DNA from 2 places in the Streptomyces sp. HUAS TT11 genome. Region 1 is predicted to be linked to the other one. Evidence: predicted binding sites of a transcription regulator. Region 1 holds the regulator's gene; the other holds the start of a gene.
What was found. Region 1 encodes HrcA, which represses chaperone genes, less so after heat shock. Its sites were predicted from a motif close to TTNGCACTCNGNNNNNCNGAGTGCNAA; they were not measured.

Region 1 (3,910 bases):
GGCTGCGGGAGGGCGTTCCCTTGCCGCTGCTGCGGGATGCGGGGCTCGCGGCCTCGCGCCGCGCGCTGGCGGACGGGCTGCTGGAGGAGGGTCCGTACGGGGAGGGGCGCGCCGTACTGACGTTGCGGGGGCGGCTGCTCGCGGACGGTGTGGTGCGGGACCTGGTGGACTGATCGGACTGATCACCGGGCGGGGCCGGCCACCGCGCGGCGGTTCGGGCCCCGGCCCGGTCGGCGGGGTGGCGGCGTCCTGACGGCGTCGGAGGGCCGGTCGTCGCCCGGCCGGTGCTCACGGTTGTGCCGTGACGAAGTCGATCAGCTCCTCCACCCTGCCCAGCAGCTCCGGCTCCAGATCCTTGTAGGACCGCACCCGCGACAGGATCCGCTGCCAGGCCTCACCCGTGTTCTCCGGCCAGCCCAGGGCCCGGCACACGCCCTTCTTCCAGTCCTCGCCGTGCGGGATGCGCGGCCACTGCCTGATGCCGACCGACGACGGCTTCACGGCCTCCCAGACATCGATGTAGGGATGCCCGACCACCAGCGCGTGCTCGCTCGTCACCGACTCCGCGATGCGCCATTCCTTCGTGCCGGGGACCAGATGGTCCACCAGGACGCCCAGGCGGGCGTCGGGGCCGGGGGAGAACGACGAGACGATCGACGGCAGGTCGTCGACGCCCTCCAGGTACTCGACGACCACACCCTCGATCCGCAGGTCGTCGCCCCACACCCGCTCGACCAGTTCCGCGTCGTGGCGGCCCTCCACATAGATGCGGCCGGCACGGGCGACACGCGCGCGGGCCCCGGGGACCGCCACCGAGCCCGACGCCGTACGCGTGGGGCGTACCGGCACCTTCGACGGGCGCACCAGCGTCACCACCCGGCCCTCCAGCAGGAAGCCGCGCGGCTCCAGGGGGAACACCCGGTGCTTGCCGAAGCGGTCCTCCAGGGTCACCGTGCCCGCCTCGCAGCGGATCACCGCACCGCAGAAGCCGGTGCGCGGCTCCTCGACCACCAGACCGGGGTCCGCCGGGACCTCCGGCACGGGCTTGGGCTTCTTCCACGGCGGAGTCAGGTCCGGCGAATACTGGCGCATTCGGATGACGATAGGAGAACCGCGAACCCGCAAGGCGTACGGGGCGCCACGACACGCCGGGGCGAGCCGCCTTGCCCGCGGCGCGCGGGACCCGGGCCCCGTGGAGGGCCGTCGCGACCCTTCCCGGGCAGACGCGGCGGCCGGCGAGGACGAGCGCTCCGGGCAACCTCACGCCCGTGAGCGCGAGATACGTCACACGCCGTTCCGTGCCCGCGGGCGCCACAGGCCGCGGCGCCCGGGCGTACGGGGTGCGCCCTCGTCCGGGCGCCCGACCCGCCTCGATCGCGTGGGCCCGCCCGCTCTCCCGCGACCGGTCCGGCCGTGCCGTTTCGGACCGGAGGGCGTGGACGCCCGGTCCCCGGACCGGCCGCCCTCCGTCCTCGCCCTTCCCACGACACCGCCGTGCGGCGGTGTCGTGGGTGCCCGCGCGGCGGGGACACCCCGGGACAGGTCGGTACACGTCGGTACGACGGGTCGGAACGCGTGGGTACGACGGCGCTGCCGCCCTTGCCGGGGGCGTACCCGACCGCCGTACACTTGCTCCGGGATGTTGGCACTCGCATGCACAGAGTGCCAGGGAAGCGCCAAGGGGACACTGGAGGTGTGCGCGATGCTCAGTGAACGCCGGCTCGAGGTGCTGCGCGCCATCGTCCAGGACTATGTGGGAACCGAGGAGCCGGTGGGTTCCAAGGCCCTCACCGAACGGCACAAGCTCGGTGTCTCCCCGGCCACCGTCCGCAACGACATGGCCGTGCTGGAGGAGGAGGGCTACATCGCCCAGCCGCACACCAGCGCCGGACGCATCCCCACGGACAAGGGCTACCGCCTCTTCGTCGACAAGCTCGCGGCCGTCAAACCGATGAGCCCGCCCGAGCGCCGCGCGATCCAGAGCTTCCTGGAGAGCGCCGTCGACCTCGACGACGTCGTCACGCGCACGGTGCGGCTGCTCGCGCAACTCACCCGGCAGGTCGCGGTCGTGCAGTACCCCTCGCTGACGCGCTCCACGGTGCGCCATGTCGAGCTGCTGTCGATGGCGCCCGCACGCGTGATGCTCGTGCTGATCACGGACACCGGCCGGGTCGAGCAGCGCATGATCGACTGCCCCGCGCCGTTCGGCGAGGCGTCGCTGGCCGACCTGCGCGCCCGGCTCAACAGCCGGGTCGCCGGCCGCCGCTTCGCGGACGTCCCGCTGCTCGTGCAGGACCTGGTCGAGGCCTTCGAGGAGCCGGAGGACCGCAGTACGGTCGCTACGGTGCTCTCCACTTTGCTGGAGACACTCGTGGAGGAGACCGAGGAGCGGTTGATGATCGGCGGAACCGCCAATCTCACCCGCTTCGGGCATGACTTCCCTCTCACCATCCGCCCCGTCCTCGAGGCGCTCGAGGAGCAGGTCGTGCTCCTCAAGTTGCTGGGCGAGGCGAAGGATCCGGCCATGCGGGTGCGTATCGGTCACGAGAACGCGCACGAGGGACTCAACTCCACGTCCGTCGTCTCCGTGGGCTACGGTTCGGGCGGCGAAGCAGTAGCGAAACTCGGCGTGGTCGGACCGACCCGCATGGATTACCCGGGAACGATGGGAGCGGTACGAGCGGTGGCACGGTACGTCGGACAGATCCTGGCGGAGTCGTAAGTGGCCACGGACTACTACGCCGTACTCGGCGTGCGCCGCGACGCGTCGCAGGAGGAGATCAAGAAGGCGTTCCGCCGGCTCGCCCGCGAGCTGCACCCGGACGTCAACCCCGATCCCAAGACGCAGGAGCGGTTCAAGGAGATCAACGCCGCGTACGAGGTGCTGTCGGACCCGCAGAAGAAGCAGGTCTACGACCTCGGTGGCGACCCGCTGTCCCAGGCGGGCGGCGCCGGTGCGGGCGGCTTCGGCGCGGGCGGTTTCGGGAACTTCTCGGACATCATGGACGCCTTCTTCGGCACGGCGTCGCAGCGCGGACCGCGCTCACGCACCCGCCGGGGCCAGGACGCCATGATCCGGCTCGAGATCGAGCTCGACGAGGCGGCCTTCGGCACGACGAAGGACATCCAGGTCGACACCGCCGTCGTCTGCAACACCTGCAACGGCGAGGGCGCCGCACCCGGCACCTCCGCGCAGACCTGTGACATGTGCCGCGGCCGCGGTGAGGTCTCGCAGGTCACCCGGTCCTTCCTGGGCCAGGTCATGACGTCCCGGCCGTGTCCGCAGTGCCAGGGCTTCGGCACCATCGTCCCGAACCCGTGCCCCGAGTGCGCGGGCGACGGGCGGGTGCGCTCCCGCAGGACGCTCACCGTCAAGATCCCCGCCGGCGTCGACAACGGCACCCGGATCCAGCTTGCGGGCGAGGGCGAGGTCGGCCCCGGCGGCGGTCCCGCCGGTGACCTGTACGTGGAGATCCACGAGCTGCCGCACTCGGTCTTCCAGCGCCGCGGGGACGACCTGCACTGCACGGTCACCATCCCGATGACGGCGGCGGCCCTCGGCACGAAGGTCCCGCTGGAGACGCTCGACGGCCTGGAGGAGGTCGACATCCGTCCCGGCACGCAGTCCGGGCAGTCGATCCCCCTGCACACCCGCGGTGTCACGCATCTGCGCGGCGGCGGGCGCGGCGATCTGATCGTCCACGTCGAGGTGCAGACGCCGTCGAAGCTGGACCCCGAGCAGGAGCGCCTGCTGCGCGAGCTGGCGGTGCTGCGCGGCGAGGAACGGCCGCAGGGGCAGTTCCAGCCGGGTCAGCAGGGGCTGTTCTCACGGCTGAAGGACGCGTTCAACGGGCGCTGACCGACGGGCGGGCGCCCGGCGTTCCGTAGGCCGGATTCCGCTGCCCGCGGA
Region 2 (3,910 bases), 2.2 Mb from region 1:
CGTCGACGATGGTCGTGTCGTCCTTGGTGACCGTCACGCGGCGGGCGGAGCCCAGCACGTCCAGGCCGACCTGGTCGAGCTTGAGGCCGACCTCCTCGGAGATGACCGTGGCGCCGGTGAGGACGGCCATGTCCTCCAGCATCGCCTTGCGGCGGTCGCCGAAGCCGGGGGCCTTCACCGCGACGGCGTTGAAGGTGCCGCGGATCTTGTTCACGACGAGCGTGGACAGAGCCTCGCCCTCGACGTCCTCGGCGATGATCAGCAGCGGCTTGGAGGAGCCGGCCTGGATGACCTTCTCCAGCAGCGGCAGCAGGTCCGCGATCGAGGAGACCTTGCCCTGGTTGATGAGGATGTAGGGGTCGTCGAGGACGGCCTCCATGCGCTCCTGGTCCGTCACGAAGTACGGCGACAGGTAGCCCTTGTCGAACGCCATGCCCTCGGTGAAGTCCAGCTCGAGACCGAAGGTGTTGGACTCCTCGACGGTGATGACACCGTCCTTGCCGACCTTGTCCATCGCCTCGGCGATGAGCTCGCCGACCTGCTGGTCCTGGGCGGACAGCGCGGCGACGGCGGCGATGTCGGACTTCTCGTCGATCGGGCGGGCGGTGGCGAGGAGGTCCTCGGAGACCGCGGCGACGGCCGCGTCGATGCCCTTCTTCAGGGAGGCCGGGGAGGCACCCGCGGCGACGTTCTTCAGGCCCTCGCGCACCAGCGCCTGGGCGAGCACGGTGGCGGTGGTCGTACCGTCACCCGCGATGTCGTTGGTCTTGGTCGCCACCTCCTTCACCAGCTGGGCGCCGAGGTTCTCGTACGGGTCCTCGATCTCGACCTCACGGGCGATGGTGACACCGTCGTTGGTGATGGTGGGCGCGCCGAACTTCTTGTCGATCACGACGTTCCGGCCCTTGGGACCGATCGTCACCTTGACCGTGTCGGCAAGCTTGTTGACGCCGCGCTCGAGAGCGCGACGGGCGTCCTCGTCGAACTTCAGGATCTTCGCCATGGAGCGTTTCAGTCCTCTCGGATGCGATGCCCGGCAGCCCTCGGGGAACAGCCGTCATCACGGTGAAGAACGAACCGCGCCCCCGGCGCCCGGCTGATCGGTCGCGGGGGGCCAGGGGCGCAGTTCAGAGCAATCTGCTTCGGTGAATTACTTCTCGATGATCGCGAGCACGTCGCGAGCCGAGAGGACGAGGTACTCCTCGCCGTTGTACTTCACCTCGGTGCCGCCGTACTTGCTGTACAGCACGATGTCGCCGGTCTTCACGTCGAGCGGAAGACGCTCGCCGTTCTCGAAGCGGCCCGGGCCCACGGCCAGGACGACGCCCTCCTGGGGCTTCTCCTTGGCGGTGTCCGGAATGACCAGGCCAGAGGCGGTGGTTTGCTCAGCATCCAGCGGCTGGACCACGATGCGGTCCTCGAGCGGCTTGATGGCAACCTTGGAGCTGGTGGTCGTCACGATCCGACCTCCCCCTTCGGAGATCTCACGGGGTTAACTGTCTGAGGTGGCGACCAGGTGGATCCGTCGTCGCGGGTGCCGGACCTGCCCGTCGCTTTGTTGGCACTCGTCACTGCCGAGTGCCAGAGCCGAGACTATGACCGCGATTAGCACTCGGTCAAGCGGAGTGCCAGTCGGCCGCGGCGCGGCGCGGAATACGGGCTGACCCGGGGATCGTTCCGCACCCCGTTCCCCGGCCCGCGCTACAGGTAGTCCTCCAGGCGGGCCACCGTGAACCCGCTCGCCTGGATGCGGCGCAGGAGGCGGGCCGTCTCCGCGGTCGGGGAGGCGAGTGGGCGGCCGGTCCCACACGGGCGGACGATGTCGCCCGGGTGCAGGGGTGCGCCGACGCCGAACCGTTCCGGTACGGGGCGCCACAGGACCACCGCCGTGACGCCGCAGTCCGCCGCCGCGCGGAGGGTGGTGCGGTCGTAGACGCCGTGCGGTGGGCGGAGCAGCCGGGGGCCCGGGCCCGGGCGCGCCGTCAGCCGGTCCCGCTGTCCGCAGATCTCGGCGTGCTGTTCGCCGTAGGGGCGGCCGCGCAGCACGGCGTGGCCCAGGGCGTGGTTCTGGACGGCCGCACCGGCCGCCCGCAGGCGCGCGGCATCCGCACCCTTCGGCCCGGCGCCGTCGGCCGTGAGGAACACGCTGACCGGGAGCCGCAGTTCACGGACCATGTCCACGAACCGGGGGTCGGCCTCGACGTCCTCGTCGTACGTCAGGAAGACGACCCTGTCATGGGTGGGGACGCGATCGAGGACCGGTGGCAGCCCGCCTCCCGTTCGGACCGGGCCGCCCGCGGGCCGGGCCGGCCGGGGCGCGGGGGCGAGCGGAGCGCTCAGACCCCAGCGGCGGTACGCCCGATCCGAACGCTGCACCTTCTGCGCCGCCTTCTTGCCCAGCCGTTCGATCGGGTCGACGGACTGGGCGCAGCCGGACAGCAGCACGGCGGCGAGCGTCCCGGCGAGCAGGGCCCGCGGCCACGGCCGTGCCCTCACGGACGGACCTCCGCGCCCGCCCCCGCGAACCCCCCGTCCGTGGCCTTGCGCGGGAACCGTTGCGGCACGTGAACGCCCGCCGTACTCCTGCCCGCGCGCTTCACCGCCGGAACAGCACGCCGCAAGGGACACCTGGCCCACTTTTCGTCGTTTTGTCGTACGAGCCACATGGTGTCGGATCCTTCCAGCGACCGGCGCCCCCGTCCGGCCGACACCGCGGCCGGACGCACGCGGTCCACCGACTGGTCGACAATGACCGGGTGAACGACCTCTCCTTCGCCTCCCTGCTCACCCCCGAGGGCCGTGCTCTCCTGGACGAGGTGCGCGGCACCGCTCCGGCGCAGGAACTGGCCGTCGCCACCCGGTTGCGCCGCGCACACCCCGCCGACCTGGTCTCGGCGGCCCTCGCACAGGCGCGGCTGCGCGAACGGGCGGCGGCGAAGTTCGGCCCCGAGGACGCGGGGCGGATGTTCTTCACGGCGAACGGGGTCGAGCAGTCCACCAGGGCCGCCGTCGCGGCCCACCGCGCGGGCCGGCTGCGGGAACTCGGCGCGACCTCGGTCGCCGATCTGTGCTGCGGCATCGGCGGCGACGCGATCGCGTTCGCCCGGGCCGGCATCCGGGTCCTCGCCGTGGACCGGGACCCGCTGACGGCCGCGGCGGCGCGGGCGAACGCCGAGGCGCTGGGCCTGTCCGCACTGATCGAGGTGCGCGAGGCGGACGTCACGGACGTGGACGTGTCCGCCTACGACGCCGTCTTCGTCGATCCGGCGCGGCGCGGCGGGCGCGGCCGGATCTTCGATCCCGAGGCGTACTCGCCCCCGCTGTCCTGGGCCGTGGCGACGGCCCTGACGGCCCCGCACGCGGCCCTGAAGGTCGCACCGGGCATCCCGCACGAGGCGGTGCCCACCGCCGCGGAGGCCGAATGGATCTCGGACGGCGGCGATGTGAAGGAGGCCGTGCTCTGGTTCGGCACGCAGCCGGGGCTCGTACGCGCCACCCTGCTGCCCGGCCCGCGTGTGCTGCGCGGCCGCGCGCTGCCCGACCCGCCCGTGCGCGCGCCCGGCCGCTACCTCTACGAGCCGGACGGCGCCGCGATCCGCGCGCACCTGGTCGCGGAGGTGGCGGAGGAACTCGACGGCGGTCTGCTCGACGAGACGATCGCGTATGTGACGGCGGACGAGCACCGCGACTCGCCCTACGCCACCGCGTACGAGATCACCGACCGGCTCCCGTTCAACGTGAAGAGGCTGAAGGCGCTGCTGCGGGAGCGGGAGGTCGGGGTCCTGACCGTCAAGAAGCGCGGCTCGGCGGTCGAGCCGGAGGAGCTGCGGCGGAAGGTCCTGCCCAGACCGCACGGGCCGAACGCCGTGACCGTGTTCCTGACCCGGGTGGCCGGTGCGCCGACGATGCT

Region 2: the regulator HrcA is predicted to act here: its motif matches at 1,606-1,632, upstream of groES (co-chaperone GroES).

The regions. Positions count from the first base shown of each region.
Region 1 is NZ_CP196184.1:6,104,520-6,108,429, forward strand. Features, by position in the region: gene hemW (radical SAM family heme chaperone HemW) at 1-173, shown strand, start outside; gene ACSHXN_RS27145 (DUF3097 domain-containing protein) at 289-1,092, opposite strand; gene hrcA (heat-inducible transcriptional repressor HrcA) at 1,703-2,722, shown strand; gene dnaJ (molecular chaperone DnaJ) at 2,723-3,859, shown strand.
Region 2 is NZ_CP196184.1:3,921,770-3,925,679, forward strand. Features, by position in the region: gene groL (chaperonin GroEL) at 1-1,003, opposite strand, end outside; gene groES (co-chaperone GroES) at 1,151-1,459, opposite strand; gene ACSHXN_RS17420 (polysaccharide deacetylase family protein) at 1,702-2,496, opposite strand; gene ACSHXN_RS17425 (THUMP-like domain-containing protein) at 2,757-3,910, shown strand, end outside.